DNA from 3 places in the Mesorhizobium sp. USDA 3734 genome. Region 3 is predicted to be linked to each of the others. Evidence: predicted binding sites of a transcription regulator. Region 3 holds the regulator's gene; each other region holds the start of a gene.

Region 1 (10,725 bases), 5.1 Mb from region 3:
CTGGAAAAGTTCGGCCATGATTTCTCGATCATCAAGGCCGCGGAACGGCTGGAGGAGCGCTATGCCGACCTTGCCGCATCGGTGGCGGAAAAACTGAAAGCGATGCGCAAGTAGAGTAGTGCTGGGAAGCAGCTACTTATCGATCACCCGCGCAAAACGCGTATCCGGCACGAGCCACACCATCGCGACCAGCACATAAAGTGCGACGCCGATCCACTGGCTGACGAAGGTCAGCACGACGGCTGCGATGTAGACGGCCAGCGAGAGCTTCCCCTTGCGGTCGTTGCCCAGTGCCTTGGCAAAGGCGGTGTCATTGCCGTGCAGGCGATGCAGCGCGGCGGCCAGTATGGTGTAGGCGATGGCGCATAGCGCGAGGTCGGCGCCATAGACGGCGACCGGCACCGGCGCAAAGTGGTTCTCGCCCATGAAGGCCGTCGTCACCGGCATCAGCGACAGCCAGAACAGCAGATTGAGGTTCGCCCACAGCACGCGGCCGTCGACCCGCTGCACGGCGTGGAACATGTTGTGCAGGTTGTTCCAGTAGATGCCGACATTGATGAAGGACAGCACGTAACAGAAGAAGATCGGCCACAACGGCACCAAGGCGGAGAAATCCTCGCCATGCGGCACTTTCAGCTCAAGCACCATGATGGTGATGATGATGGCCACGACGCCGTCGGTGAATGCCTCTACCCTGCCTTTGCCCATGGATCCCGCCTTTGCCCGCAACGGATTGTCGAAAGACGGTAAACTCTTAGCGGATGTTGAAGGGCCGATAAACGGCTGGACCCTCAGCCGTTCGGCGTTTCAGGCGAGAGATGCGCGCGTCCGCGCGGCACACCGAGCCCGGTGTCCGGCGGCTCGCCGGCGGCCGGCCTGTCCTCGATCATGTGCATGGTGCGCCAGCGGCCGAAGCGGTAATAGGCGGCGGCCAGCACGAGCGACGCGATCGAGCCGGCCGGGAAACTCCACCACAGCGCTTCTTCGCCGATGACGCCGCGCATGAAATAGGCAAAGCCGGTGCGTACGACCAGCACCGAGATCACCAGGATGATCAGCGGCGGCATCACCGCACCAGTAGCGCGCACCGTGGCAAACAGCACGATGGTGATGCCAAACAGGATGAACGACCACGACGCGACGCCGTTGATGTGGACGGCGATGTCGATCGCAGCACTGTCGCTGCTCAGGAACAGGCTCAGCACCGAACGGTCGAAAACCGACAGCACGGCAACCAGTGCGCCGGTCAGGACCAGGTTGAAGCCGACGCCGGAGGCGGCGATGCGGCCGATCCGGTCCCAGCGCCCGGCGCCGACATTCTGCGCCGCCATCGAGGAGACCGCAGCACCGATGGCGAGCGCCGGCATCTGGATGTAGGTCCACAGCTGCGCGGCGATCCCGTAGGCGGCGGCAACCTGCGAGCCGTAGGAATTGACCATGCCCATTACCGTCAATGCAGCCACGGAGATGACGATCATCTGCAGGCCCATCGGCACGCCTTTGAAGACGACGATGCGCAGCAAGGTGGGGTCGGGACGCAGCAAAGCGAGGTTGGCGCCGGCCAGCCGCAGCGGATGCTTGCGCACATAAAGCACGATGAGGATGGCGATCACGCTCACCGTCTGGCCGATCAGCGTGGACGTGGCGGAGCCCGCGATACCGAGTTCGGGAAACGGGCCGATGCCACGGATGAGCAATGGGTTGAGGACGATGTCGAGGACGACGGCCAGCGCCATGAAGAAGAACGGCGTGCGCGAATCGCCGGCACCGCGCAGCACGGTCATGACGAAGGAGAGGAGGTTCATCATCGGCACGGCGACGAAGATGATGCGCAGATAGGAGCGCGCCAGCGGCAAGGCGTCGGCCGGTGTGCCGAGCGCGCCCAGGATGGCATCGACCCAGATCCAGCCGCAGACCGCGAACACCATCGAGACCAGGAAGAAGAAGGTGGCGCTGGTGCCGACGATGCGGCGCGCTTCGGGCAGGTCGCGGGCGCCGACCGACTGCGCCACCAGGATGGTCGCCGCCATGCCGATGCCGAAAACCGTGCCGAGGATCAGGAACAGGACGAGGTTGGCGTTGGAGGTGGCGGTCAGTGCCGATTCGCCGAGGAACCGGCCGACCCAGACGGCGTTGATCGACCCGTTGAGCGACTGCAGCACGTTGGAGCCGAGCACCGGCAGGGCGAACAGCAAAAGCGTGCGCGGAATCGGCCCGCTGGTCAGGTCGCCGGTGCGCCGGCGCGTGGGCATTTTTTCGTCCATGGCTGGCAACTCGGCGAAGGTTTGTTTCAAGTCGCGGTCCGCGATGATTGCCGATTCAACGGAACAGGTCGTGCCTTGATCTAATCATGTTCTCAAAGCTTCCGGAATGGGATATTGATCCTCGGTGCGTGGGGCCGCATTCCTACATATCTTGGATAGACCGGGGGGTTCATGTCCGATATTCCGCTGTTTTATGAGCGCCTGAGCAGGCGCGCGTTCCTCGGTGCATCCGCCTTGGGCGCGGCCTCCGTGGCTCTTTCGGCGTGCACCACGACGGACGTGGCGCCGCCGCCGGTGGCAGCACCGAGCGATCCGGCTTTCGGCGACACCGCAAGCATGTATGCGGCGCGCGTCGATGAGGGCTATCAGCTGCCGGCAATCCCGGTCGCCAAGCTCGATCCGAAGTTCGTGCGCCAGATCGTGTCCGACCCGACCGGAGAGAAACCCGGCACGATCGTCGTCGATGTCTCCGAGCACTTTCTCTATCTGGTGCGCGACGGCGGCAAGGCCATCCGTTATGGCGTCAGCCTGGGCAAGGCCGGTTTCGGATGGACCGGCAGCGCCATGGTTCAGGCGAGGAAGAAGTGGCCGGTCTGGACGCCGCCGCCGGAAATGATCCAGCGCCGGCCGGAATTGGCGAAATACAAGGACGGCATGCCACCCGGCCCGCAGAGCCCGCTCGGCGCCCGCGCGCTGTATCTCTTCCGCGACGGCAAGGACACGATGTACCGTCTGCACGGCACGCCGGAGTGGGATTCCATCGGCAAGAACGCTTCGTCCGGCTGTGTCCGCTTCATGAACCAGGACATCATCGACCTCTACAGCCGGGTCAACGGCCCCGCCCAGGTCTTCGTGCGTCCCAACCTGTCGGCTGCCGGCAAGATCATGGCCGTGTCGAGCAGGACCGCCGAGCCGATCGATGCGGGTGTCCCGAAGGACGTGGAGTTCTTGAAGTAAGCCGTCACGACCTGCCTGGAACAATTCCAGGAAAAGGCCCCAGACGGACGCGCCAAGCGCGCCCGCCTGTGCCGTAGTTACTTCTTGGCGAGCCCCGGCAGCGTGACCTGATAGACCAGGAACATGGTGTCGACATCGGCGCCGTCTTCGGCCTTGTAGGGCGCGCCGACCTGGAAGCCGTCCTGGGCGAGGAAGTCGTTGTCGTTGGCGACGAACAGGAAGTAGTCGTCGGGCAGCTTCGGATCGAGAACGCTGACCACCGACATCGCCTCCCACTTCTCCGACAGGTTGTTCTTGTCGTTGGGCGCGCCATTGTGCAGGCCAAAGCGGCCGAGTTCGGCACTGTCGTTGATGTCGATGAACGGCGTCAGCTTGGCCGGCGTCACCGACGGGTCGAGCACGCCCTTGGGCGCCAGCGGCTTGTCGGCGGCATCGAAGGCGCCGTCGGCGATGTCGGTCGAGGCCGAGACGTCGACGACGAAGATCTGGCGCACCAGCGAAGTGTCGCCCTTCAACCCCTGGCCGTTGCCGCTGTCGCGCGCCAGCATCAGGAAGGTCTTGTCGGAGAGCGCCACGATCTCGCTCTGCGCGGCGACCTTGGTCTTGCCCTTGGCATCCTTGAACACCGGCAGCGGCACGACATACTCATGCGCCAGCTTGAGATGGGCGAGGTCGGAGGCGTCATAGACCAGCGCCCTGGTGTTCTGGCGGGTCGAGCCGGAATCGCCGCCATCCTGCCTGGTTGCCGACTGCAGCACGGCGATCAGGAACCTGCCGTCCGGCGTCATCGCCATGCCTTCAAGACCCTGGTTGTTCTGGCGACCGGTATCGGGATCCTTCGGATCGGGCTCGGCGGCACCCGGACCCGGATTGTCCGAGGCGAAGTTCGGCGCGCCGTGGCGCATCGGCACCAGCGCAGCCGGTGGCTGGGTCGCCGACAACAGATGTCCGTCGGCGGAGAACCGGTAGATGTTCGGGCCGTATTCGTCGGAGATGAACATCGAGCCGTCGGGCAGCCGCACGATGGCTTCGTTGTCGAGCGCCAGCTTGCCATTGTCGGCCTGCGGCAGGACCGGCATGTCACCGCTTGCCGCGCGCACGCCGTTGAGCGGATCGAGGCCGGTAGCATCAGCGCCCTTGTCGTCGGTGAGAAGCATGGTGTCGGCAAGCGTTGCCTTAACGCCCGTCTGTTCCTGGCCGGCAGCGGGTGCCGCACCCGGTGCGACCGGGGCAAACTCGATGCCGATCGTGTTGAGGCGCGGCCGGTAGTCGGTGGTGCCGACGAGATTGTAGCCGCGGTCCGGCAGCAGCCAGAGCGAACCCTTGTAGCCGGCGGCGTCATGCGTCCAGCCTGATGTGTCGATCGACATGCCGGAGCCCGAGCCGAACGTCTCGCCGAACTTGTCGCGCTGAGCGGCCGGGATGCGGCCGACGCCGACCAGGCCCTTGTTGACGAGGCCGCCGACGGTCGCGGTGCTGTCGGCGAGCGCCGGGGTCAAGGCGGTGAACAATGCCAGCGCGACGCCGAGCGACGCGGTTCGGTGCAGGTGTTTCATGGACAATCCTCTTTGTGACAGATGTGCCGGAGCGGCCGCAGGACGAAAAGCTGAAAGAGGTGCGACATCGATGATGCCGCGCGCGCCTCCCCGAAACGCGGTCTACGGCGCGAACATGATGCTTGCGTGACAGCGCGTGGTGCACGCCCGCCGTCTTCTTCACTTGCCGATAAAAACGTGCGCCTGGCGGAAAGAATTGATCACTCCGTCGGACTCCGGTCGACGAAAAGACGCGCGTGCGCTGGCACTGGACACTTATGTCTAGTGCGTATATGGTCCAGCCTTCGGACTAACCGTGGAGGGGAAGCCTTGAAGTCGCACTACCGCGCTGTCGTCATCGGGGGTGGCGTGGTCGGGGCCTCGGTGCTTTACCATTTGACGCGGTTCGGCTGGAGCGATGTGGCGCTGATCGAGCGTGCCGAACTGACGGCTGGTTCGACCTGGCACGCGGCGGCAGGCTTCCATGCGCTCAACGCCGACCCCAACGTGGCCGCGCTGCAGGACTACACCATCAATCTCTACCGTGAGATCGAAGCCGAATCCGGCCAGGATATCGGCCTGCACATGACCGGCGGCGTCAACATCGCCAGCGATCCCGCGCGCTGGGAGTGGCTGAAATCGGCCTGGGCGGTGTTTTCAGTCGGTCGGCATCGAGACCGCGCGGCTGGTTACGCCTCACGAGATCAAGGCGATCTGTCCGATCGTCGACGTCACCGGCGTTCTCGGCGGCCTGCATGATTCCAACGAAGGTCATCTCGACCCGTACGGCACGACGCACGCCTATGCGGGTGCTGCGAAGAAGCGCGGCGCCGACATCATCCTGCGCAACCGGGTCATCGAGCTGAGGGCGCGTGCCGACGGGCGCTGGGATGTCGTCACGGAGCAGGGCACCATCATCGCCGAGCATGTCGTCAATGCCGGCGGGCTGTGGGCAAAGCAGCTCGGCCGCATGGCCGGCATCGACCTGCCGGTGACGCCGATGGAGCACCACTATTTCATCACCGAGGACATTCCGGAGATCGCAGCACTTGACCGGGAGATCGGCATCGCCGTCGATCTCGACGGGTTTTCGTATCTGCGACAGGAGCGCAAGGGCGTGCTGCTTGGCGTCTACGAGCAGAACCCCAAGCACTGGAACATGGACGGCGCGCCGTGGGATTACGGCATCGAGCTGATCCCGGAAGACATCGACCGCATCAGCCCGGAACTCGCCAAGGCGCATGAGCGCTTCCCTTGCCTGGCGACGGCCGGTATCCGCAAATGGGTCAACGGCGCCTTCACCTTCACGCCGGACGGCAATCCGATCGTCGGGCCGGTGCGCGGCCTGAAGAACTACTGGGTCGCCTGCGGCGTCATGGCCGGCTTCAGCCAGGGCGGCGGCGTCGGCAAGTCGCTGGCTGAGTGGATGATTTATGGCGAGCCGCAGGCCGACATATTCGGCATGGACATCGCTCGCTACGGTGCTTTCGCCGCCAACCGGGAATATCTCAGGCAGACGACGCGCCAGTTCTATTCGCGCCGCTTCGTCATGACCTTTCCCAATGAGCGGCTGCCGGCCGGCCGGCCGCTCAAACGCCCCGGCGCCTATGACGGGATGAGCGCGGCGGGATGCGAATGGACGGCGTTCTGGGGCCTGGAAATCCCGGCCTATTTCGCGCCGATGGGTTTTCGCGAGAACACGACGCTGCGCCGCTCCAACGCCTTCGACATTGTCGGCGACGAGGCGCTGCAGGTGCGGCGCGCCGCCGGTCTCGTCGATATCTCGGCCTATTCGCGCTATGCGGTCTCGGGGCCTGGCGCTGAAGCGTGGCTCGACCGGCTGCTCGCCTGCAAGCTGCCGAAAGCAGGACAGGCGAGGTTGGCGCCGATGCTCGGCCATGACGGACGGCTGAAGGGCGACCTGACCGTCTTCAACTGGGGCGGCGGCGCCTATTGGCTGATGGGCTCCTATTATCTCAGAGAATTCCACATGCGCTGGTTCGAGAGCCATGCGGCGCAGGGCGTCACCGTCGCCGACCTGTCCGACACGATGAGCGGCTTCCTGCTGACCGGGCCGAATGCACGCAAGATCCTGGAGCGCACGACGCATCAGGACGTGTCCGGCGCGGCATTGCCATTCATGGCCTGCGGCGCTTTCGACATCGGCATGGTGCAGGCACGTGTGGCGCGGCTGTCGATATCAGGCGAACTCGGCTTCGAAATCAATTGCCCCGCCACCATGCATGCCACTCTGCGCGAAACCCTGCTGGCCGCCGGCGAGGATCTCGGCTTGGCCGAAATCGGCTACTATGCGCTCAACGCATTGCGGCTGGAAAAAAGCTTCGGCATCTGGTCGCGCGAATTCACGCAAGGCTATACGCCCGGCCTGACCGGTCTCGACCGCTTCATCACTTTCGGCAAGGGTGATTTCATCGGCCGCGAAGCGGCGCTGAAGGAGCGGGATGCCGGCAGCGGCCAATGCCTGGTGACCCTGGAAATCGATGTGCTCGACGCCGACGCCAGCGGTTTCGAACCGGTCTGGCACCAAGGCCGGCGCGTCGGCTTCGTCACTTCGGGCGGCTATGGCTATACGGCTGGCAAGAGCCTGGCGCTGGCGCTTGTCGACCGCGATTTCGCAGGCGAGGGCACCGCGCTCTCGGTGCATGTCGTGGGTGAGGAGCGGCCGGCGCGTGTCATCGCGGCTTCACCCTACGATCCCCTGGGCAAGGCGATGCGGCAATGAGGAGGATTTCTGATGGTCGATGACGCGGCACGGGACAGCAGGCGCGAGCGCCGGCGTGGACGCACGGGCGAGGCCGGCAGCGAAAGCAGCCGCCGGCCCAATTACCGGTCGCTGAAGAACCCGTTCCTGCCGCAGCCGATTTTTTCGGACGATCAGGTCGCCGCCATCCACGACACGGCTCTGCGCGTGCTGGAAGAGCTCGGCATCAAGGTCCTGCTGCCGCAGGCGCGTGAGTATTTCGCCAATGCAGGCGCCCTAGTCGACCCCGACACAGACATGGTGCGCATCGGCCGTGACATGGTAACCGCAGCACTCGCCTCGGCGCCGAAGTCGATCCACGCCCATGCCGGGTCCCGCGCCCGAGATTTGACGCTCGAACTCGGCTCGATGACCTTCCTGGCCGGGTGCGGGGCGCCGAACGTCACCGATCTCGAGCGCGGCCGGCGGCCGGGAACGCTGGCCGATTTCGAGGACCTGATGCGGCTAGTGCAGCATTTCGACGTGCTGCATATGCTGGGGCCCTGCATCGAGCCGCAGGATGTCGACAACCGTTTCCGCCACTATGCCGTCAACCGCGCGCAGCTGACGCTGTCCGACAAGCTTCCGTTCGTCTTCGCGCGCGGCACGCCGCAGGTCGAGGACGGTTTTGAGATGCTGCGACTGGCGCGCGGCCTGTCGGAGGACGAGTTTCTGGCGGGCGCACATTGCTACACCGTCATCAACACCAACTCGCCGCGCCAGCTCGACATTCCGATGGCGCAAGGCATCATCGATTTCGCCCGCGCGGGCCAAATCTCCGTCATCACGCCGTTCTGCCTGGCGGGCGCGATGGCTCCGATCACGGTGGCCGGCGCGCTGACGCTGCAGCATGCCGAGGCGCTGGCCGGACTGACGTTGGCGCAGATCGTGCGGCCGCGTGCGCCGGTGGTCTACGGCTCATTCTCCTCCAATGTCGACATGAAGTCGGGTGCGCCCGCCTTCGGCACGCCCGAGCATGTCAAGGCGACGCTGGGCGCCGGCCAGCTGGCGCGCTTCACCGGACTGCCGTGGCGGTCCGGCGGCGGCAGTGCGGCCAACATCTCGGACGCGCAGGCCGCGCACGAGACGCAGTTCGCGCTGTGGGGCTCGGTGCTGGCCGGGGCGACGATGTGCATCCATGCCGCCGGCTGGCTGGAAGGTGGTCTCAGCGTCTCCTTCGAGAAACTGGTCACCGACATCGAGGCTTTGCAGACGGTGGCGGAACTGTGCGCCGCAACACCCGGCGACGATGATTCCATCGGCTTCGAGGCGATCGCCGAGGTGCAGCCGGGCGGCCATTTCTTCGCGGCCGGCCACACCATGGCGCGCTACCGCACCGCCTTCTACGAGCCGCTGGTGGCCGACTGGTCGAATTTCGGCAACTGGACGCAGAGCGGTTCGAAGACGGCGAGCGAGCGCGCCACCGGCGTCTGGAGACGGGCGCTGGCCGATTTCGTGCCGCCGGCTGCGGCCGTCGCCACATCAGGCGTCCTCGACGAGTTCATTGCGCGACGCACCGCAGAGGGCGGAGCGGCGCCGGTTTCGTGAGCACTGGCGGAATTACAGCGATGATGCGGAACCGGCGGCATCCCCGGGCATTCATGGGAATGGCCAACGGAGGACGACATGGGATTCGACCAGTATCACGAACCGCCTGAAGAGCTGACGCAGAAGGTACGGACCTTTGCCCGCATGATCACCTCGCTGATCGAGGAGGCGGAAGCAATCGGCTGGTACGAACAGCGCATGTCGGTGGAGAAGGACCCGCAGGCCCGCGCCATCATGAAGAATGCGCAAGGCGAGGAGTTCAAGCATTTCGGCATGGATCTCGAATTCCTGCTGCGCCAGAAGAAGGACTGGCGGGCGGAACTGAAGGAAATCCTGTTCACCACGGGCGATATCGTCAAGGCCGGCGAGAGGGGCGAGAAGAAGGTGGATTGAGCGCCGTTGCCGGCTTCGCCCACCATCAATCGCTGTCGCGCGCCACCAGTTCCAGCGGCCAGACCTCGCGGATGATGCGCGGGCCTTCGGGGCCGGCGAAGGCCGGTAGCGAGGCCAGCAGCATTTCGGCCAGTCGCCTTCCCATCGGCTCCAGCGCCGGACGGAAGGCGGTCAGCGCCGGGGAGAAATAGCGGCAGAGCGGCGTATCGACGATGACGATCACTGCGATATCATGGCCGGGCCGGATGCCCATCTCGGCCAGCGCCTTGCAGCCGCCGAGCGCCATGGCGTCGTTGTTGAAGATGATGGCGGTGGGCCGATCCTTGGAGTGCATTACGTCCGCCGTCACCTGATAGCCGCCGGCCTCGTTGATGAAGCCGTCGGCGATCAGGCCGGGGTCGACTTCAATGCTGTGCCGCTCCAGCGCCTTGCGATAGCCGTCCAGGAACAGGTAGCCGAAGTTGAGGTCGAGCGACGGGCGAACAGCGGCGATGCGGCGGTGGCCGCGCGCGACCAGCCGGTCGACGGCTTCATCCCCCGCCTTCTCAAAATCGATATCGAGCGAAGGATAGGTATCGCCGCCGGATTGACTTCGGCCAAGCGTGGCAAAGGGAAAGCCGGCCTTGCTGAGATAGTCGATCCGATCGTCTTCCCGCCGTGTATTTGCCAACACGACCGCGTCGGCCCGGCGCGTCTCAACCACACGGCGCAGCCTCTCCTGCTGATATTGGCCGGGCTCGCCCATGACGACCATCAGATCCAGGCCATCGTCGGCGAGCCGCGCCTGCAGACCGGTCAGGAACGGAATGAAGAACGGTTCGCCATATTGCTGGTCGCCCGGATGCGGCTGCAGCATGAAAGCGATCGAATGGGTGGCGCCCTGCCGCAGACTGCGGCCGGACTGGTTGGGTGAATAGTTGAGCGTCCTGGCCGCCTCGAGCACGCGCTGGCGCGTGTCGGCATTGACGTCGGCGCGGCCGTTCAGCGCCCGAGACACGGTGCCGATGGAAATGTTCAGGTGACGGGCAAGGTCGTGAATGCTGGACGCCAAGTGACTGTTCTCCCCCTTGTTTGGCTAGCACCGGTGGCCGCTCAGGCCAAGGCGACAAGGCGATTTTCGCGAGCGGCCGATTGACATTCTACGCCTTCGGGTGTGTTCTCGTAAACGTTTACGGAAAAACGTTTACGGTCTTGCCGTGAATGCCGTGGCGATCGGTCTGGAGGGACCGAGCGGAGGAGGAGCGCTGGATGATCAATGTCGTCCTGG
Region 2 (10,725 bases), 960 kb from region 3:
ATTGCAGGGCGGTTTGCACTGATATCCCGTCACGAGGTCAGGCAAGCGGGGCCGGCAAGGCCCCGCCTTCATTGAGGAATGATCAGAACACCGGCAGCGTCGGCAGCGGCTGGTTGCGGTACTTCATCGACAGTGCATCCAGCGTTCCGTCGGTCTTCATGGTGAACAGCCAAGTGTTGACCCACTGGCGCAGATTGTCGTTGCCCTTGGCGACGCCGATGCCGAAGTAGAAGGTCTTGAGCACGTATTTCTGTTCGAAGGCATCGCCGTTCTGCGCCTTCTTCAGATAGATCTCGCCGTAGTCGCCGCCGCCCATGGCGTCGATCTGGCCCGAGACCATGGCTTGCAGCAGCGAGGAATAGTCATCGAAGCGCAGGATCTCGATGCCCGGATTGGCTTCAGCCGCCTTGGTCAGCAGGCCGTCCTCGCCGGTGCCGCGCGTCAGGCCAACCTTCTTGCCGACGAGGTCGGCAACGCCCTTGATCGCGGTGCTCTTCGGCGCGATCACTACAGCCGACTGTCCGGCATAGGGGATCGAATAGTCGATCTGGATGGCGCGCGCCGGTGTGATCGAGAAGATCGAGATCACGGCATCGACCTGCTTGGTCAGCAGCGCCGGAATGCGGCCGGGCGAGGTGACGGTGACGAATTCGACCGGCACGCCCAGCGCTTCGCCCATCTTGTTGGCGACTTCGATATCGAAGCCGGTCGGCTTCAGGTTGGCGTCAAGAAAGCCGTAGGGCGGCGTCGTGGTGTCGATCGCGACGACCAGCTTGCCGCGCGAGATGATCTCGTCGACAGTCTGCGCCGAAGCGATTGACGGCTTGAGCGCCGACAGCGCCAGCACAATGCCGGCCAGCAAGGCACCGGCCCCTCTCAGGCCAACCCTTCTCAGGAAAGTCCGCATGTTTTCCTCCCATGCATTTTTGAGCGCCCGTGTGGCATCGCTCGTGCGGGGCGCAGACCGCTCGACGACGTAAAACAGGATCGGTATTTCGCGCGCTGGGTTCCCCTTGCAAAACCGGGGCGCAGCGCTCCTCCGCGACTTATAATGGTATGCTATTATAATATGTAAAGCCTGTCCATGAGCGCGCTACCAGTTCCGGCAGTCCTGATTGGTACCGGTACCATAATTTTCCATTTTATGGATGCCGTCAAGTCGCCATGGGGATTGGATAGGCGCTTGGCGCAAAGCCGTGGCCTGCGTGGCTGGGAATCGAGTTCGGAAACCGTCGGCCTAGATCAGGCCCGACATGTCGGAAAAAGCCATCGCCTTGCGCAGCACTTCGGCGAAGCGTTCACCGGCCGCCTCGCGCGGGCCGCTGTTGTCGATCGAGGTGACGCCAGGGCCGGATAGGGTAACACTGGCGCTGCGTGCCAGCCGCGCCAGTACTTCGCCTCGCGATTCACGTCCCCGCATTGCCAGCCGCTCGGCCAGCACCTCCGGCGAGGCGGTGATCTCGACGATGGCCAGATTGGCATAGCGTTCGCGCAAGGAGGGGATGATCGCGCGCGACACGTTGGCGACAGCAACACGGCCATTGGCGACAGACCAGTCGACATCGGCGGGGATGCCATAGCGCAAGCCGTGCGCTTCCCAGGAGATAGCGAAGGCGCCATCGGCTTCGGCCTCGACGAAGGCGGCGTCGGCCAGCGTGTCGTGATCCTCGCTGGCGGCATCGCTCGGCCGCGTGATGACGCGACGGACGAACTCTAGCCTTGTCTCGTCGGCAAAATGGTTGCGGGCGTAACCGATCACCGTGTCCTTGCCGGCGCCGCTTGGGCCGACCACGGCGACGAAGACGCCATCGCGGATCGGAAACGTCTCCGCGGACAGTTCACGCTCGATCAACGCCGACACCATCATGCGACCCGGCGTCCCTGCCGCCAGACGGTGCGCACGACCGGAACATGGTCGTCGACGCGAACGCGCACCAGATCGGCGCGACGGCCCTGCTCGATGACGCCGCGGTCGGTCAGGCCAATCGCCTCGGCCGGGTTTTTCGACACCATGGCGACCGCCTGCGGCAGGGAAATGCCTTCGACGACATCGCCGAGGAAGAACGCCGACTGGATCAGGCTGAAGGGAATGTAGTCCGACGACAGGATGTCGAGCAGCCCGTCGCTGGCCAGCGTGCGGGCCGAGACGTTGCCCGAATGCGAGGCGCCGCGCATGACGTTGGGCGCACCCATCAGCACGCCGAGCCCGGCCTCCTTCGAGGCCCTGGCGGCTTCTTCCGTGGTCGGGAACTCGGCGACGCGCACGCCCTGCTCGATCGCCTCGCCGACATGGCCTGTCGTGGCGTCGTCATGGCTGGCCAGCACGATGCCGCGCTCACGGCAGGCGGCGGCGATGTGGACACGGTTCGGTCCCGAATTTACGGCCGATTCCCCCATCCGCTTTTCGCAGAACAGCTTGAAGTCGCGGTCGGTCAGCTTCAGCTTGCGCTGGTAGTAATAGGCATAGGTTTCGAGATTGACGAACTGGCGCTGTCCGGGCGCGTGGTCCATCAGCGATGCCAGCTTGACCCGTTCGTCGCCGTCGAAATTGGCGAATGCCCTGAGGCAGTCCGGCGCCGAAACCTCGCAGCGCAGATGGATAAAATGGTCGGCGCGCAGACGATCCTGTTGGACACTGTCCTCGATCGCATCGGCCAGCTTGCGGATATCGGCTAATGTCAGGTCGGCGTCTTCGTCCATGCCGACGCGCAAGGCGTCGAGCACGGTGGTGATGCCGGCGGTTGCCACCTGCGCGTCATGGGCAAGCACGGCGGCGATCGGGTTCCAGCGCACCTTGGGCCGCGGCGCGTAGTGGCCCTCAAGGTGGTCCGTATGGAGTTCGACCAGTCCGGGAATGATGTAGTCGCCGCCCATATCCTCGCCTATCCGGCTGGTGCCGGCTTCGATGCCGGCGATAAAGCCGTCGCGCAGCACCAGCGAACCCTCGACGATCTCGTCGGCAAGCACGATGCGGGCGTTGTGGAGGACAGTTTCGGCGGTCATCTCAGGCAGTCCTTGGTTGTTCCGGCTGGGGTTGTTCCGGCAGGGTGTCAGGCAGTTTTTCTGGCCGGGCGGCGCCCGAGCGCGTGATGCGAGAGCACCATGAACGGTCCGCCCGGTTCGGTTTCGACAAACAACGTCAGCGCATCCACCAGCACCGGCTGCTGCAACACCTGTGCGAACAGATTGTCGATTGCTAGGCGAAGACGAGGGCTTTCCTGTGACGCAGCCCGGCCGGACAGCGTCATGTGGAAGCGAAAGGTTTCGAAGACATAGGGGTAGCCCCACTGGCAGAGATTGCGAAACTCGGCCGGCTTCAGCGAATCCGGGCTGCGCCGCTCGATTTCCGCCTCGGTCAATGGCGCGCGGAACCGGTCGAAGCCGAGCACCACATCATCGGCGAAGCGATTGAGCGCCGGCAGCGGTCCTTCCGGCACCAGTGCGAAGAAGCCGTCGATCTGGCTGACGACGAGGCGCGGGATGGTCACCACCGGCGTCGCATCGGCAAAATGGTCGAGTGCGGCGCGCAGCGAGGCTTCCGTCTCGTTGGCAGCCAGGCGGAAGGGTGCTTTCAGCGTCGCGTGGAAGCCGTAGCGGCGCGCCGAAGCGGTGTGGAAAGCGACTTCGGCCGCCGACAGGTCGGCCACCGCCTCGACCGGCTTTGTCGCGGCACCAAACGGGTCGCGGCCGAGCCAGTTGGCGGCGATCCGCGCCAGCGATTCGTCCTGCCGGGGGGTGAAATAGATGGCGTAGCGCATGGATAGTCCTCGTCAGCTCCGCTGCCATAGGTGATTTCCATGACGGATTGACGAAGCCTTGCAGGCATTCAGGTAACAAAACGGTGCGGCCGGGTCATTAGCCGACGATTTTTTCGTGCTGGACCAGTTGTCGCGAAGGCTGAACGGGTCGATCAGGCCTTCATCAGCCATTCGTGCTCGGGCGCATTGTGGAATTTCCACGTCCGCTTCGGTCCGGCCATGACGTTGAGATAGTAAAGGTCGTAGCCATGGCAGGCGGCGCAGGGGTGATAGCCCTTGGGCACCAGCACGACATCGCCATCCTCGATCGCCATCGCTTCATCGAGCGCGCGATGGCCATTCTTGTCGGCGTCGGTATAGACGCGCTGGAAGGCAAAGCCCTGCGGCGGGTTGAGCCGATGGTAGTAGGTTTCCTCGAGATAGGATTCATCAGGCAGATTGTCCTGGTCGTGCTTGTGCGGCGGATAGCTCGACGTGTGGCCGCCGGGCGTGATGACCTCGACCACCAGCAGCGAATCGGCCGGCTTGCCTTCGGGCAGAATGTTGGTGACGTAGCGCGTGTTGGTGCCCTTGCCGCGCACCTCCTGGCCGAGATCGTCCGGTCCGATGACGCGAACCGGCAGGCCGCCGCCAAGGCCCGGCGCCGAGCAGATCGCGAGTTCCAGCTCGGTATCCGCGCTCACCGACCAGTCCGATCCCTCAGGGACATAGACCGACCACGGCTTGCCCTCGAAGGGTGACATGCGCTCGCCGAGCAGGCCGAGATCCTTGCCGCCAGCTTTGGCATTGCCCTTGCCGGTGACGAACACCAGGCAGACTTCGCGATCCTCCGTTTTTCCGGAAGCCGTCTCACCGGGCTTCAGCCGATGCAGGTCGAAACCGACATAGGTCCAGCCCGCGATTTGCGGTGTCACATGGGCGACCCGGCCATGGCCCTTGTCGGCCTTCACCAGCAGCTTCGACATCGGGTTACTCCTTCGGTTCGGGCTCGACCGTTGCCTTGCCCTCTTCGGCCGGTTTGTAGAGATAAAAAAACTGCCAGACGGCGTAGCCGGCGAAGCCGAGCGCGATCATGCCCCAGAACGGCGTGCCGGTGGCGAATTCGATGATCGACCAGATGACGCAGACTGCGACGACGGCGACACGCCGCCACAAAGGCCGGAAGAAGGGGTGCTCGGAATCTTTCATCTGACCAACCTACAGCAACCCGGCTTCGCCGAGAACCGCCGCATCAGGCGTTGGGAAAGCTCTAGGCATTCGGAAAGCCTTGCGTCTCAACCGTGTATCCGGCGGCGGTCATGACGCGCATCAATTCCTTGTAGCCGACCTCTGCCATCCTGAGCGGCGGGTTCTTCTTTGGATCCTGCTCGGCCTCGACCACGAACCAGCCCTCATAGCCATGGTCGGCAAAGCGCTGCACGATGGCGCCGAAATCCAGCGAGCCGTCGCCCGGCACTGTGAACGCGCCCAGCGCCACGGCGTCGAGGAAGGACTGTTTCGTGCGGTCGAGCCTGTCGATCACGCCCATGCGCACGTCCTTCACATGCACATGGCTGATGCGGGTGTGATGGTTGTCGATGGCGCGCAGAACGTCGCCGCCGGCGAAGGCCAGATGGCCGGCATCGAGCAGCAACGGAATGCCGGCTCCGGAATAGCGCATGAAAGCATCGAGTTCCGGCTCGGTCTCGACCACCGCCGCCATGTGGTGGTGATAGGCAAGCGGCATGCCCTGTTCGGCGCACCATTCGCCAAACGCGGTGAGGCGCTTGGCATAGGCCTTCATCTCGTCATCCGACAGCTTCGGCTTGGTGGCCAGCGGTTTGGAGCGGTCGCCCTGGATCGAGCGGCCGACCTCGCCATAGACGATGCAAGGCGCGTTCACGGCCTTGAACAGGTCGATCATCGGCTGGATGCGATCCTTGTTGTCAGCCATCTCCCCATCGACCAGCGTGCCCGAAAACCAGCCACCGCACAGCCTCACGTCGGCTGCCTTCAGGATCGGCAGCATGACATCGGGATCATTGGGAAAACGCCGGCCCATCTCCATGCCGGTGAAACCGGCCGAGCGCGACTGGCGCAAGCATTCCTCCAGCGACACATCATCGCTGAGCTCCGCAAGATCGTCGTTCCACCACGCAATGGGGGACATGCCCAGTTTGGCTTTCAAGTCGTCACTCCGGTCCTAAAACAGTTCATTTCTTGCTCGTTGGCGCCGCCCCTCATCTGCCTGCCGGCATCTTCTCCCCGTATAGAGACGGGGAGAAGGAGGAGCTTCAGCGCCTATATCAATCGCCAATGGTCTGCATCTGCCGCTTTTCGTCATACGCCTTGCGCGCCGCGTTGACCTGCGGCCGTGCCGACACTTCCGGCACCGCCACATCCCACCAATGGCCTCCGGCATCGGTGGAAACCAGCGGGTCGGTGTCGATGACCAGCACCGTGGTGCGCGTATTCTTCTTGGCTTGTGCCAGCGCGTTCTCCAGCCCGGCAATCGACGGCACCTTTTCGGCAATCGCGCCCATGCTCGCCGCATGCGCGGCGAAGTCGATGTCAGGCAGGACCTCGTGGCGCGAGTCCTTCAGCAGATTGTTGAAGTTGGCGCCGCCGGTCGCCATCTGCAGCCGGTTGATACAGCCATAGCCGCGGTTGTCGAGCAGCACGATGGTCAGCTTCAGGCCGAGCATCACCGACGTGGCGATCTCGGAATTCAGCATCAGATAGGAGCCGTCGCCGATCATGACGACGACCTCCTCGTTTGGCTTGGCCATCTTGGTACCGAGCCCGCCGGCGATCTCGTAACCCATGGTCGAGAAGCCGTATTCGGCGTGATAGGAACCGGGCGCGCCTGCTTGCCATAATTTGTGCAGTTCGCCCGGCAGGCCGCCTGCGGCATGCAGCAGCGTCACACTGGAGCCCATGGCGCGCTGCACGGCGCCGATCACCTGTGCATCCGATGGATAGGCGGCATTTGTCGACGCCGTCACCTTGGCCGCCTCGGTCTGCCAGGCCTTCTTGCCGGTGGCTGCATTCTCGGTCCAGGTGGAAGGTGCCTTCCAGCCCTTCAGTGCCGCGCCGAGTTCAGCCAGGCCCTCGGCCGCGTCAGTGACCAGCGGCAGCGCCCGGTGCTTGCCGGCGTCGAAAGGCTGCACGTTGAGCCCGATGATGGTCTTGCCGGAATTCTTGAACAGCGCCCACGAGCCGGTGGTGAAGTCCTGCAGGCGTGTGCCGATGGCAAGCACGACATCGGCTTCCTCCGCCAGCCGGTTGGCGGCGGAAGTGCCGGTGACGCCGACCGCCGCCATGTTGAGCGGATGATCGTCCGGCAGCGAGGATTTGCCGCCTTGCGTCTCGCAGACAGGAATGCCGGCGCCCTCGGCGAATTTCGCCAGTTCGTCCGACGCCTGCGAATAGAGGACGCCGCCGCCGGCGATCACCAGCGGCTTCTTCGCCCCCTTCAACGCCGCCACCGCGGCGGCAAGCTCATGGCGGTCCGGGCGCGGCCGGCGCTGGTGCCAGACCCGCTCGGCAAAGAAGCTCTCGGGATAGTCATAGGCCTCGGCCTGGACGTCCTGGCAGAGCGACAGCGTCACCGGGCCGCAATCAGCCGGATCGGTCAGCACCTGCATGGCGCGGCTCAGCGCTGGAATGATCTGCTCCGGCCGGGTGATGCGGTCGAAATAGCGCGACACAGGACGGAAGCAGTCATTGACCGTCGCCGTGCCGTCGGAGAAATCCTCGGCCTGCTGCAGCACCGGATCGGGGATGCGGTTGGCGAAGACATCGCCGGGCAGAAACAGGACGGGCAACCTGTTTACATGCGCAAGCGCCGCCGCCGTCACCATGTTGAGCGCGCCGGGGCCGATCGAAGAGGTCGCGGCCATGAAGCGGCGGCGGAAATTGGCCTTGGCATAGGCGATCGCCGCATGCGCCATCGCCTGTTCATTGTGGGCGCGGAAGGTCGGCAATTCGTCGCGCACCTGGTAGAGCGCCTCGCCGATGCCCGCGACATTGCCGTGGCCGAAGATCGCCCAGACGCCGCCGAAGATCGGGACTTTTTTGCCATCGATCTCGGTCATCTGGCGGCTGAGGAAGCGGGTCAGCGCCTGCGCCATCGTCAGGCGGATTGTCTTGCTCATGATGTTTTCCTCCGCAGTCCTGCGTCGCGTCTTCTTATGCTGCTTTGCGGCCGCGCGCGGCAAGCCACGCTTCGGTCAGCTGTTCGAAGCGCGAAGCCATGTCGGCGATAGCCTCGTCATCCGACATCTTGCCGGCCAGCCATTGTTCTGCTGCATGGACGAAGATGGTGCGGCCGACGGCAAAGCCCTTGACGATGGGTGCCTTGGCGGTGGCGGCGAAAGCCGCTTCCAACTCGTCCTGCGGCGCCTCCAGGCCAAGCAGCACGACACCCCGGCACCATGGATCGTGCTTCAGGATGACGGCTTCGATCTTCGCCCAGGCGCCGCTCGACGCCTGTGGCTCGAGCTTCCACCAGTCCGGCTTGATGCCGAGCGCATAGAGCTCCTCCAGCGCGCGCGGGATGGTCGTGTCGTCGAGCTTGCCATGCTTGCCGGCGATAATCTCGACCAGCAATTCGCGGCCGACCTTGCGCGCGGCCTCGAACAGCGAGCGTAGCTTCTGCTGCTGCTCTTCCTTCAGTGCCGCCGGATCGTCGGGATGGTAGAAGCACAGGCACTTGATGCAGTGATCGACCGGCCATTCGGTGAGCTGCGAGCCGATGTCCTGCGAGAATTCGAAGCGCAGCGGCCGCGAGCCCGGCAGCTCCACCGGCCGGCCAAGCCAGGCGAAGGGATGACGGGCGAACTCGAACATCGCCTTGCGGCCATGTTTCTCGTCGATCAGCATGCCGTAACCGTCGCGGCCGTTGGCGACCTTCGCGGCGGCCTTGACCGCCAGCACCTTGAAATCACGGATGCGGGCCGGATCGGCGCCGGCCTTCGCAGCCACATCCTCGAGCTGCACGCGGTGGTCGCAGGCGAGCGCCATCAGCGAGGGAATGTCACGCCGGCGCGTCGTTGCCCAATGGATGTGATTGATCGCTTCGTCCTTGCGCAAAGCGAGGTGCTTGCTGCCGTGCTTGAGGAAGAACTGCAGCTCCTCGAAGGTCGGATATTCCGGCGCGCAGAGCAGCCGCGACACGGCGAAGGCGCCGCAGGCATTGGCCCAGGTCGCGGCAGTCGCATGGTCTTCTCCGCCCAGCCAGCCGCGCAGGAAGCCGGACATGAAGGCGTCGCCGGCGCCAAGCACATTGTAGATCTCGATCGGAAAGCCCTTGCCGACGACGCCGTCTTCCAGATCGTCGCTGATCGGTCCGTCATAGACGATGCAACCCATGGCGCCGCGCTTGAGCACAATGGTGGCGGACGACAGCGAGCGGATCGTCTTCAAGGCGCTCAGGCAATCATCGGCACCCGAGGCGATCATGATCTCTTCCTCGGTGCCGACGATGAGGTCGCAGTCGGGCAGCACCGTCTTCAGCTGGGCCGAGACCCGGTCCGATTTCACATAGCGCTCGAACCCTTCGGCATGGCCGGCGAGACCCCACAGATTGGGCCGGTAGTCGATGTCGAACACCACCTTGCCGCTCTTGGCCTTCATGATGCGGATCGCCTTGCGCTGCGCGGCGTCGCTGTTGGGGCGGGAAAAATGCGTGCCGGTGACGACGATCGAGCGGGCCGAGGCGACGAAGGCCTCATCGATGTCCTCAGGCGCCAGCGCCATGTCGGCGCAGTCCGAGCGGTAGAAGATCATCGGCGAAACGCCTTCATCCTCGACCGACAGCAGCACCAAAGCGGTCAGCCGCTCCTTGTCGGTCTTCAGCCCGTCGACGTTGACGCCTTCACGCGTCAGCTGCTCGCGGATGAAGCGGCCCATCTGCTCGTCGCCCACGCGGGTCAGCAGTGCGGAACGCAGGCCGAGCCTCGCGGTGCCGACCGAAATATTGGCCGGGCAACCGCCGACCGACTTGGCGAAGGAGGTGATATCCTCCAGCCGCGAGCCGATCTGCTGGCCATAAAGGTCGACGGAAGCGCGACCGATGGTGATGACGTCGAGCGGCGCCTGTTTCGCGTCCACGGCTTCGCTCATTGGAACCTCCCGTCGGCCTTGTTGTCTTGGGGTACACGCGCGAGCGGCAGCGTGGCGCCGGGAATATGAAATAATAATTCCAATCCATAGTCAATATGGAATGAGCATTCCTTCTGCGAAAAGTACCACCAGGTGTCGCGTGCGGGAAGAGACTTTGGCGGGCCTGGCTCCGTTCACCACGGAAGCGGGCCATCGTCGTTGAAGTACCCGGCGTTCGGACCGTCGGCATCCAGGGTTGCCAGGTGGATGACGATCTCGGCCGCCTGCTGCACGGTGCGGTGGCCCCTAAATCCATTCAGGTCGGTGGCGGTATAGCCGGGCGCCGCTGCATTGATCTTGATGCCTTTCGGTGCAAGCTCGCGGGCGAACGCGACGGTGATGGCATTCAGGGCCGTCTTGGAGCTGCCATAGCCCATCAAATTGACCGACTGGTTCGGCGTACCGGAATCGAGCGCGCGCCCGATGGATCCCGTGGAACTGCTCACCATGACGATGCGGGCGGTCGGCGCTGCAAGCAGCAGCGGCAGGAAGGCCTGGGTCACGCGGATCGGTCCGAAGACATTGACGTCATAGGTGGCTCTGACATCGGCAAGACGCTGCTGGCTCGGCGGCAGTTCGTAGTTGATGGCGATGCCGGCATTGTTCACCAGCACGTCGAGACAAGGGCTTTCCGCCCCGACAGTCCTGGCTGCAGCCGCCACGCTTTCGTCCTGCGTGACATCCAGCTCAAGCCATTGAACGTCCAGACCTTCGCTGCGCAATTCCTGTGCTGCCGCCATGCCACGCTCGGCATTCCTGGCGCCGAGCCACACCTTGAAGCCCATCGTCGCCAGCCGCCGGGCGATTTCGTGGCCGATGCCCT
Region 3 (10,725 bases):
CGCCAAGATCGGCCTTCTGCCAGCGCGAGCGCGTCAGCATGTCCTGGGATGCCGCCATCGCCTGCAGCCTGGCCGAGAAGGATGCGGAAAACTCGTTGACGTCAGTGGCCCGCGATGCCGTCTGGCGTGCGATCGCCAGCACCCTGGTGATCGAATTCTTGATGCGATGCTTCATCTCCTGCAGCATCAGGTCTTTTTCGAGCAGGCTCTTTTCCGTCGTTTCGTGCAAGCGCGACGCCGCCTCATAGGCCCGCTCCTGATACCGCGCCACCAGCGCGATGGCGCCCGCCAGCAACAGGCCGAACAGCCCCAGCATCACCGGAATGGCGCGCGACGACGGCTGCGAGAAGGCGCTCGTCGGCCGGAACAGGACAGTCCATGGCCGGCCGGCCACCATGATCTTGCGGGTGACCAGCAGCCTGTCCCCGAAGGTCGAAGCCGGGGGCGTCTCCGAGCGGAACAACAGATTGTCGCCGTTCACCGCGCCCTCGCCGTCGTAGATTTCGGTGTTGACCGGAAGCAGCGGCGACCGGCTGAGCGCGGTCTGGAACAGGTCGCGAGCCCGAAAGGCCGCATAGAGAAAACCCGCCGTGGAGGATCTGGACGCATTGATGACGTCGGGCGCGGTTTCGACATTGAGCCGCACGAAGACGAGGAAGCCGGTGAACGTCTGCGCGGCACCCGTGTCCTGGCCCAGCTGCACCAGCCCGCTGGCGTGCTGGTGGTCATCCGACATCGCCTTTTCAATCGCCGCGCGCCGCACCGGTTCGCTGAACATGTCGTAGCCGATGCTACCCTGGTTGGACGGGTCGAGCGGCTCGAACAGCACGATGGGGGTGCGCCAGGGCTGCGTGGTGTCAGGATAGATTGGATGGTTGACGCCATGGTCGCGCAGCATATCGCGTTCGACCGCCGCCTCGTCTCCGGCCTTCGCCAGCCTGACATAGCCGATGCCGCGCAAGCCGGCAAAATTGTTGTCGACATCGAGCGCTTTGAAGAACGCCTTGAACTCGTTGCCGGAAATATCGCCGTTGCGGGCGTCGAACAGGGCCTGCGTCGAGCGCAGCAGCGACAAATGCAGGTCGATGCGGCTCTCGATCCGGTTGAGCGCGTCGTCGGCCGTCGCTTCGAACTTGATGCGGGCGGCCTCTTGCGTCGCGAAATAGGCAAACCCCGCCATCGTCATGCTGATCAGCGCAACGGCGATGAACGCGACGATTGGAAAAAGCTTCTTCAACGGATGATGTGGTCCCTGAGCGAATTGAGACCTTTATGGGCAAGTCGCCGCGCCAACACAATGGCAAGGCCAAGCCATGCTGACGGCTGGCACATCACGTGATCGGCAACCCGCGATCTGGTCTGACCTCGGGCCGCAATCTTCAGCGGTCTCAGGCCGCGATCTTCAGCGCCCCCGGTCCAGGAATGGCGCCGGGCGGGCATTTGCCCAGAATGATCATGCCGAGCACCTCGTCCTGGGTCACGTCAGTGGTGCGGGCCGTGCCGACGACCTGGCCGTTCTTCATGACGCAGACCCGGTCGGCGAGCTCGAACACGTCGTGGATGTCGTGGCTGATCAGGAAGATGCCGATGCCGTCGGACTTGAGCTGCTTGACCAGTTCGCCGACCTGCGCCGTTTCCTGCGGACCAAGCGCTGCCGTCGGCTCATCCATGATCAGGATGCGTGCGTTGAACAGGATGGCGCGCGCGATCGCCACCGATTGCCGCTGTCCGCCCGACAGCTTGATCACCGGCTCCTTGAAGCGCTGGAAGCGGGGGTTGAGCCGGCCCATCACCTTGCGCGCCTCTGCCTCCATGGCGACGTCGTCGAGCGTGCCCCAGGCGGTCATCAACTCGCGGCCGAGGAAAAGGTTGGCGGCGGCGTCGACATTGTCGGCCAATGCCAGCGTCTGGTAGATCGTCTCGATGCCATACTTCTTGGCGTCGCGCGGGTTGGAGATCGATGCCTCCTCGCCATTGACGAAGATCTGGCCGGAGTCGCGCTTGTAGGCGCCGGACAGTATCTTGATCAGCGTCGACTTGCCGGCGCCATTATGGCCGAGCAGCGCCACGACCTCGCCCGGGAAGAGATCGATCGAGGCGTCGTCGACAGCGCGGATGCCGCCAAAGGCGATCGAGATGTTCCTCATGTCGATCAGCGCGGTGGCTGCAGGAGCAGTCTTGTCAGTCATGGCATGCCTCCTAGACGCGCTTGCGATAAACGGTGTCGAGCCAGACGGCGATGACCAGCACGGCGCCGACGACGATGCTCTGCAGCGGCGAGTCGACGCCGAGCAGCACCATGCCGGACTGCAGCGACTGCATCAGCAGCGCGCCAAGCATGGCACCGATGATCGTTCCCGAGCCACCGGCGAGCGATGTGCCGCCAATGACGGCGGCGGCAATGACCAGCAGTTCGTCCAGAGTTCCAAGCACGTTGGTCGCCGAATTCTGCCGGGCCGAGGAGATCGCGGCGGCGATCGTCGCCAGCACGCCCATGATCATGAACACCTTCATGGTGATCCAGCGCGTGTTGATGCCGGCGAGATTGGCAGCCTCGGGATTGCCGCCGATGGCAAAGACATAGCGGCCGAAACGGGTGCGGTTGGTGATGAAGGTCATGACCAGCCCGACGGCGATCGCCATCAACACCGGTATGGCTATGCCGTGAGCGATGAACAGGCCACCTTCGGGAACGGTGATGTTGTTGGCGGCCGCATATCTGTTCACGATGCCGATCGGCCAGGGATAGGAATTGGCGAGCCAGACCGCACCCATGATGACGGCGCAGGTGACGACGCCGAGCAGCGTCTCGGCCCAGATCGGACGCAGCGGAAAACGGAAACGCTTGCGCTGCACCCGCCCGTTGAACAGCGCAAACACCACGGCGAGGCAGGCGACGACCCCGACGACCCAGCTCCAGGTCGCGCCGATCGATCCCGATGGCCCGCCGCCCATGAGCTGAAAGGTGGCGTCAAGCGGTGCCACCGTCTGGCCTGATGTGACCCACCAGGCGGCACCGCGCCAGACCAGCAGTCCGCCCAGCGTCACGATAAAGGCGGGCACTTCGAGATATGCGATGACGAAGCCTTGAAAGGCCCCGATCAGCAGGCCGAGCGCCAGGCCGATGACCAATGCCAGGACCCAGATCCACGGATTGCCGAGTTCGAGCCCGACAAACCGGACCAGGAAATGCACCTGGGCAAAGCCCATCACCATGCCGATCAGGCCTTCGGCGGAACCGACGGAGAGGTCGATGTTGCGCATGACGATGACCAGCACCATGCCGCAGGCCATGATGGCGACCGCCGATGTCTGCACCGACAGATTCCACAGATTGCGCGGCGTGAGAAAGGTGCGGCTGTCGAAATCGAGCGGATTGACGCCAAGGCGCAGGCTGGAAATGACATGCAGCCCGATCCAGATGATCAGCAGGGCGCCGATCATGCCGAGCATGCGGGTATCGATCTCGGTCGCCTTCAGGAACCGGGCGACCGCGCCGAGTTCCGACGCACGTGCTGTGTCGGCCTGCGGGTTGGACGTCGTATCGGTCATGATTTCCTCCCACCGGCTGGCCGTCTGACGCGGATGCCGGAACCCAGCCTAGAAGCTATCCGCGTGATGCGGAAACACAAATCTTTTTGAGAAAACGCCGCGGCTTTTAGGCCGCGGCGTTCAGATATTTCGACGTGATCCAGATCAGTTGCAGGCCGCGACGGTGCCGGCGGCGACGCCCGCGCAGACTTCGTCCTTCTTGATCCAGCCGGCGTCGATGACCACGTTGAGATTGTCCTTGGTGATGGCAACCGGGGTCAGGAACAGCGACTTGACGGTGTTGCCGCCAGGCGTCGTGAAGTCCTTGGCGCCGGCGATGTCGCTCGTCTTCTTGCCGTCGGCGAGCTGCGAGGCGATCTCTGCGGCGTTCTTGCCGAGTTCGCGCGCGTCCTTCCACACCGACACGGTCTGCGTGCCGAGCGCGATGCGGTTCAGCGCGGCGTGATCGCCGTCCTGACCCGAGACCGGCACGGTGCCGGCAAGGCCCTGCGCCGTCAGCGCCGCGACGACGCCGCCGGCTGTGCCGTCATTGGCCGCGACCACGGCATCGACCTTGTTGTCGTTGGCGGTGAGGAACTGTTCCATGTTCTTCTGGGCGTTGGCGGGCAGCCAGCCGTCCGTATAGGCCTCGCCGACATTCTTGATCTTGCCGCTGTCGATGGCTTCCTTGAGCACTTCCATCGAGCCCGAGAACAGGAAGTCGGCATTCGGATCGGCACCCGAACCCTTGATGAAGACATAGTTGCCTTCCGGCTTGACCTTGAACACTTCGCGGGCCTGCATGCGGCCGACTTCCTTATTGTCGAAGGTCAGATAGAAGACGTCCTTGTTCTCGATCAGACGGTCATAGCCGACGACCGGAATACCTTCGTCCAGCGCCTTCTGCACCGCCGGGCCGATGGCCGAGGCATCCTGCGCCAGGATGATCAGCGAATTGGCGCCCTGCGAGATCAGGCTTTCGACATCGGTAAGCTGCTTGCCGGGATTGGACTGCGCATCGGCGGAGATGTACTTGTCGCCGGCGGCCTCGATCGCCGTCTTCATGGCGGCCTCGTCGGTCTTCCAGCGCTCTTCCTGGAAGTTGGACCACGAAACGCCAATGACCTTGTCCTTCGCCTGCGCAACCGACGCGAGCGTCAGCGACATGGCGGCACCCGCCAGGATGGCGGCTGTGAATCTTTTCATAATATCCTCCCTGCGCCGCGTATGGCGCGACCAAACTGACCCGAAGGCCGGCACAGAGGCTCTATTTTTTCGAGCCTCGAAAAAATACTGGTCCAACACCCGAACGCTGTCAACATTGATTCTGATGGATTTTGATGTGCTCGCGAATTTTTTTCGAGCTCCGGAATAAATAAATGACAGAGTGGGCGGCTTCTGCCAGTATTTGCCTGCGTTGCCGACAGCGTTCGAGGGGCACGGAGAGCCGCGGCGACCGGGAGGACTTGAGTAAACATGTCGGTCGGAATCCGCCACGACGATTTGCGCCGGCGCAACCGGGCGATGGTGATTGCGGCCGTGCGCCGCGCCGGACAACCATCACGCACCGAGATCGCCGCGACCACGGGCCTCAGCCACTCGACCATATCGGCGATCTCCTCCGACCTGATCGGCGAAGGCATCCTGACCGAAAGCAAACCAAGCGAGGCCGGCTCGCTCAAACGCGGCCGGCCGCAGGTCGGCCTCGGCCTCAATCCGGAAGCGGCGGCGGTGATGACCGTGGTGCTGTCGCTGAATTTTCTCTCCGTCGCCGTCATCGACTATGCCGGCCAAGTGATATCAGAGGAACAGCGCCGGCTGGACACATTGACGATGTCCCGCGAGGCGCTGATCGGCGAATGCGTCGCCATCGTGCGGCGCCGTCTTGAGGACCCCGACCTTGACGTCCGCAGCGTCGCCCGCATCGCGCTGGCGATCCAGGGCATCACCGACACCCGCGCCCGCGCCATGTTGTGGTCGCCGATCACGCCGCACACCGACATCGCCTTCGCCGACATACTCGAGGACGAGTTCGGCATCCCCGCCACCATGGAAAACGACTGCAACATGATGGCGATAGCGCTGCGATGGCGAGATCCTGATCGCTACCGCGACGATTTCATCGCCATCCTTTTGTCGCACGGCATCGGCATGGGCCTGGTGCTGAAGGGCGAGCTGTTCACCGGCACTCATTCCTCGGGCGGTGAGTTCGGCCACATGATCCATCAGCCGAACGGTGCGCTGTGTCGCTGCGGACGGCGCGGCTGCGTCGAAGCTTATGCCGGCAACTACGCCATCTGGCGCAACGCCAGGCAGTTGGGTGAGGACGCAGAACCCGTCGCCGATGTCAGCGACGCCGACATGCGCGCCTTGGCGACCGCGGCCCGCGAAAAGGATGGCCCCGAGCGCGAGGCCTATCGCAAGGCCGGCGAAGCGCTCGGCTACGGTCTCGGCAGCCTGTTCGCGCTGATCGATCCGGCGCCCGTTGCCATGGTCGGCGTCAGCGCCGCTGCCTTCGACCTGATCGAGCCCGCATTGCGCAAGGCGATTGCCCAGACCGCCGGCGGCCAGCACTCGAAATCGATTTCCTTCGACACCGAGCCGAACGAACTGCCGCTGATCCGCGAAGGCTGCGCCATGCGCGCGCTGACCTTCGTCGACCAGGAGATTTTTGCACCCGGCGCGCAGACGAGATCCGGCCTCACCGGCAAGAACGTGGCGTGAGTTCAAACGAGGGAGTTCAGTCTTCCCTGATCGCGTATCCGGCCCCACGAATGGTGCGGATGACATCCGGCATGCGGCCATTGTTGACCGCCTTGCGCAGCCGGCCGACATGCACATCGACCGTGCGCTCGTCGATATAGATCGTCTCGCCCCAGACATTGTCGAGCAGTTGGCTGCGCGAGAACACGCGGCCGGGATGGCGCATCATGAACTCGAGCAGGCGGAATTCGGTCGGCCCGAGCCGGATCTCGCTCTTCTTGCGATAGACCCGGTGCGACTCGCGATCGAGCACGATGTCGCCGACCTTGAGCACGCTGGACAGCACTTCCGGCTTGGCGCGGCGCAGCAGCGCCTTTACCCTAGCCATGAATTCCGGTGTCGAGAACGGCTTGACCAGATAGTCGTCGGCGCCGGTCGACAGGCCACGCACGCGGTCGCTTTCCTCGCCGCGCGCGGTCAGCATGATGATCGGCAGCCGCTCGGTCTCGGGACGCATTCTTAGCCGACGACAGAGTTCGATGCCGGAAACCGCAGGCACCATCCAGTCGAGCACCAGAAGGTCGGGAACGTTCTCCTGCAGCCGGATCTCGGCCTCGTCGCCGCGCGTCACCACCTCGACCTGGTAGCCTTCGGATTCGAGATTGTAGCGGAGCAGCACGCCTAGCGGCTCCTCATCCTCCACCACCATGATGCGTGGCGCGATCATAGACTGGTCACCCCTGTCGTCATGCCGCCGGCGCGGACATTGCCGTCTCGTCCTGCTTCGGACGATTGGCGGGCAGCTGCGTGCCGGTCAGAACATAATAGGCATTTTCGGCGATGTTGGTCACATGGTCACCGATGCGCTCGAGGTTCTTGGCGCAGAACAACAGATGCGTGCAGGCCGTGATGTTGCGCGGGTCTTCCATCATGTAGGTCAGGAGTTCGCGGAACACCGAGGTGTATTTGACGTCGATGCGTTCGTCGTCGGCACGCAGTTTTGCCAGGGCCGCGGCGTCGCGGGCCGCATACTCCTCGATCACGCCCTGCACCTGGATCAGCACCAGCTGCGCCATTGCGTCGATGGAATGCGACAACTCGCGCGGCGTGACGCTGAGGCCGACGGTGCCGACGCGCTTGGCGATGTTCTTGGCAAGGTCGCCGATGCGTTCGAGATCGCCGGCCATGCGGATCGAACCGACGACATGGCGCAGATCGTCGGCCATCGGCTGCCGCTTGGCGATCAAGGTGATGGCGCGGTCGTCGAGCTCGCGCTGGCGCGCATCCATGATCGCATCGTCGGAGACGACGCGCTGTGCCAGGGCGTTGTCGGAATTCAAAAGCGCCTTGGTGGCGCCACCGACCATCGAGCCGGCGAGATCGCCCATGTCACTGATGAGCCTGCTGATCTGTCCGAGATCCTCGTCGAAAGAAGCGACTGTGTGTTCGCCCATGATCTTGTCCCTCGTATGCCTGAACTCAGCCGAAGCGGCCGGTGATGTAGTCCTGCGTGCGCTTCTCGCGGGGCGACGTGAAGATCTTCTCGGTGCGGTCGAACTCGACCAGTTCGCCCAGATACATGAAGGCCGTCTGCTTCGACACGCGCGCCGCCTGCTGCATGTTGTGGGTGACGATGACGATCGTGTAGTCGGCTTGCAACTCGTCGATCAGCTCTTCGATCTTGGCGGTCGACAGCGGGTCAAGCGCCGAGGCCGGCTCGTCGAGCAGGATGACTTCCGGCTTCACCGCCACGGTGCGGGCGATGCAGAGCCGCTGCTGCTGGCCGCCGGAGAGGCTGAGGCCGCTGGCGTTGAGCTTGTCCTTGACCTCGGTCCAGAGTGCCGCGCGCTTCAGCGCCTGCTCGACACGGCCGTCCATCTCGGACTTGCTGAGCTTTTCATAGAGCCTGACGCCGAAAGCGATGTTTTCATAGATCGACATCGGAAATGGCGTCGGCTTCTGGAACACCATGCCGATCTTGGTCCGCAGCAGGTTGAGATCCTGCGAGCGGTCGAGGACGTTCTGGCCGTCAAGCAGCACCTGACCCTCGGCGGTCTGCTTGGGATAGAGTTCGTAGATGCGGTTGAAGACGCGCAGCAGCGTCGACTTCCCGCAACCCGAAGGCCCGATGAAGGCGGTGACGCTGCGCTCGGGCAAGGACAGCGTGATGTCCTTCAGCGCCTTCGACTGGCCGTAGTAGAAGTTGAGGTTCTTCACCTCGATCTTGATCTTGGCGGCTGCCTCGGCAGCGATCGTCATGTCTGGAGACAACATCTGGCTCATTTGTCCTCTCTGCGTCCGGTCAGGCTGCGAGCAACGATGCTGAGCGCGAGAACCGTCAATGTGATGATGAGTGCACCGGTCCAGGCCAGTTGCTGCCATTCCTCGTAAGGGCTGAGAGCGAACTGGAAGATGGTGACAGGCAGGCTGGCCATCGGCGCGTTGAGATTGCTCGACCAGAACTGGTTGTTGAGCGCTGTGAAGAGCAGCGGTGCCGTCTCGCCGGAGATGCGGGCGATCGACAGCAAGATGCCGGTGACGATACCGGAAAGCGCGGCACGGTAGGCCACCGACTTGATGACCACCCAGCGCGGCGCGCCGATCGCGGTGCCGGCTTCGCGCAAGGCGTTCGGCACCAAATTCAGCATGTCTTCGGTGGTACGCACGACAACCGGGATGACGAGGATGGCGAGCGCGACGGAACCGGCAAGGGCCGAGAAATGCCCCATCGGCCGCACCAGGAGCTCGTAGACGAACAGGCCGATGATGATCGACGGTGCGGACAACAGGATGTCGTTGATGAAGCGCACGATCGTGGTGAGGCGCGAGAAGCGGCCATACTCGGCCATATAGGTCCCGGCCAGCACGCCGATCGGCGTGCCGACGATGACGGCGATGACCGTCATCACCACGCTGCCATAGATGGCGTTGAGCAGGCCACCGGCATCGCCGGGCGGCGGCGTCATTTCGGTGAACACCGACAACGAAAGGCCTGCGAGACCCTTGTAGAGAAGCGCGCCGAGAATGAGCGCCAGCCAGGCAAGGCCGATGCCCGCCGCGACCAGACAAAGCGTCATCATCACGGAATTCCTCGTCTTGCGACGGCGGTGAAGCGATGTGGCTGTCGACATCGGTCAGGCTCCGGTTCGGCGATCGATGCGCATCAGCATGTAACGTGCGATGGCAAGGATCAGGAAGGTGATGACGAAAAGGATCAGGCCCAGAGCAATCAGCGATGACGTGTAAAGCTCGCCATCGGCCTCGGTGAATTCATTGGCGATGGTCGCTGAAATCGTCGTGCCAGGCGCGAACAGCGAGGCGCTGATACGGTGCGCATTGCCGATGACGAAGGTCACCGCCATGGTCTCGCCAAGTGCCCTGCCCAATCCCAGCATGACACCACCCATGATGCCGACGCGGGTGTAGGGAATGACGACGCGGCGCGTAACCTCCCAGGTCGTGCAGCCAATGCCGTAAGCGGACTCTTTCAGCACCGCCGGCACCGTGTCGAAGACGTCCTTGGTGATCGAGGTGATGAAGGGCAGCACCATGATGGCAAGGATCATCGACGATGTCAGCAGGCCGATGCCGTAGGGCGGGCCGGCAAAGAGGCTCGATAATACCGGGACGTCATGGAAAAGATTGATGAAGAAAGGCTGGATCGTGGTCTGCACGAAAGGAGCGAAGATGAACAGGCCCCATATGCCATAGATGATCGATGGGATGCCGGCCAGAAGTTCGACCGCGATGCCGATCGGCCTACGCAGCGGGCGCGGGCACAGCTCGGTCAGGAATATCGCAATGCCGATGCCGATCGGCACCGCAATCAGGATGGAGATGGCCGCGGTGACGACGGTGCCGTAGATCGGCGCCAGCGCACCAAACTTCTCGGTGACCGGATTCCAGCTCTCGGTTGTCAGAAACGATACGCCAAAAGTCGACATCGCCTGCCATGATCCGACGAACAGCGAAATCGCGACGCCGCCCAGGATCAGCAGAACGAGAATGGCGGAGAAGCGTGTGGCCGCCCGGAAAATCGCATCCGTGAGCGCGAAGCGCCGCACCGTCGCTTCCCTGGCCTGCATGGCGGCTAACGATGGCATGGCTTCGGAAACGGTAGTCATCTAGCCCTCGCGTTCGAAAGAAAAACGGGAGGGCGCCTGGAAGGCGCCCTCCCTGTCAAGGATTACATGGCCGAGTAGATCGGCTTGCCGTCGCTGCCGACGACTTCCTTGGCCCAGGTCTCCTCAATGCTCTTGACCACGTTGTCAGGCATCGGGACGTAGTCGAGTTCGCTGGCCATCTCGTCGCCCTTGGCATAGGACCAGGCGAAGAACTTGAGCGCTTCACCCGTGGCAGCGGCATCATCGGGCTTCTTGTACAGAAGAACCCATGTTGCCGCCGTCATCGGCCAGGATTCCGCACCCGCCTGGTTGGCGAGAATGACGCCATAGCCCGGCTGCGAGTTCCAGTCGGCATTGGCGGCCGCGG

The links. Region 3 encodes PhoB, which activates phosphate uptake and scavenging genes when phosphate is short. Its sites were predicted from a motif close to TGTCATNNANCTGTCAT; they were not measured.
Region 1: ACZ89F_RS10605 (esterase-like activity of phytase family protein) is a predicted target of PhoB. The motif match lies at 4,893-4,909, and genes of this name have one in related genera.
Region 2: ACZ89F_RS30615 (DUF1045 domain-containing protein) is a predicted target of PhoB. The motif match lies at 3,798-3,814, and genes of this name have one in related genera.

Annotation. Positions count from the first base shown of each region.
Region 1 covers NZ_JBWCCW010000001.1:2,222,335-2,233,059, forward strand. Annotated here, with positions in the region: gene ACZ89F_RS10585 (hypothetical protein) at 1-114, shown strand, start outside; gene ACZ89F_RS10590 (TMEM175 family protein) at 133-708, opposite strand; gene ACZ89F_RS10595 (MATE family efflux transporter) at 792-2,264, opposite strand; gene ACZ89F_RS10600 (L,D-transpeptidase) at 2,436-3,221, shown strand; gene ACZ89F_RS10605 (esterase-like activity of phytase family protein) at 3,299-4,777, opposite strand; partial or broken gene ACZ89F_RS10610 (GcvT family protein) at 5,087-7,499, shown strand; gene ACZ89F_RS10615 (trimethylamine methyltransferase family protein) at 7,512-9,065, shown strand; gene ACZ89F_RS10620 (ferritin family protein) at 9,144-9,458, shown strand; gene ACZ89F_RS10625 (LacI family DNA-binding transcriptional regulator) at 9,484-10,509, opposite strand; gene ACZ89F_RS10630 (Gfo/Idh/MocA family protein) at 10,707-10,725, shown strand, end outside.
Region 2 covers NZ_JBWCCW010000001.1:6,405,557-6,416,281, reverse strand. Annotated here, with positions in the region: gene ACZ89F_RS30635 (amino acid ABC transporter permease) at 1-19, opposite strand, end outside; gene ACZ89F_RS30630 (transporter substrate-binding domain-containing protein) at 83-907, opposite strand; gene phnN (phosphonate metabolism protein/1,5-bisphosphokinase (PRPP-forming) PhnN) at 1,238-1,867, opposite strand; gene ACZ89F_RS30620 (alpha-D-ribose 1-methylphosphonate 5-triphosphate diphosphatase) at 1,864-3,003, opposite strand; gene ACZ89F_RS30615 (DUF1045 domain-containing protein) at 3,051-3,758, opposite strand; gene iolB (5-deoxy-glucuronate isomerase) at 3,911-4,723, opposite strand; gene ACZ89F_RS30605 (hypothetical protein) at 4,728-4,946, opposite strand; gene iolE (myo-inosose-2 dehydratase) at 5,008-5,925, opposite strand; gene iolD (3D-(3,5/4)-trihydroxycyclohexane-1,2-dione acylhydrolase (decyclizing)) at 6,044-7,894, opposite strand; gene ACZ89F_RS30590 (bifunctional 5-dehydro-2-deoxygluconokinase/5-dehydro-2-deoxyphosphogluconate aldolase) at 7,929-9,863, opposite strand; gene ACZ89F_RS30585 (SDR family oxidoreductase) at 10,037-10,725, opposite strand, start outside.
Region 3 covers NZ_JBWCCW010000001.1:7,366,136-7,376,860, reverse strand. Annotated here, with positions in the region: gene ACZ89F_RS35400 (CHASE domain-containing protein) at 1-1,237, opposite strand, end outside; gene ACZ89F_RS35395 (ATP-binding cassette domain-containing protein) at 1,389-2,189, opposite strand; gene ACZ89F_RS35390 (sugar ABC transporter permease) at 2,200-3,552, opposite strand; gene xylF (D-xylose ABC transporter substrate-binding protein) at 3,697-4,737, opposite strand; gene ACZ89F_RS35380 (ROK family protein) at 5,008-6,255, shown strand; gene phoB (phosphate regulon transcriptional regulator PhoB) at 6,272-6,961, opposite strand; gene phoU (phosphate signaling complex protein PhoU) at 6,981-7,688, opposite strand; gene pstB (phosphate ABC transporter ATP-binding protein PstB) at 7,714-8,517, opposite strand; gene pstA (phosphate ABC transporter permease PstA) at 8,514-9,365, opposite strand; gene pstC (phosphate ABC transporter permease subunit PstC) at 9,369-10,358, opposite strand; gene pstS (phosphate ABC transporter substrate-binding protein PstS) at 10,421-10,725, opposite strand, start outside.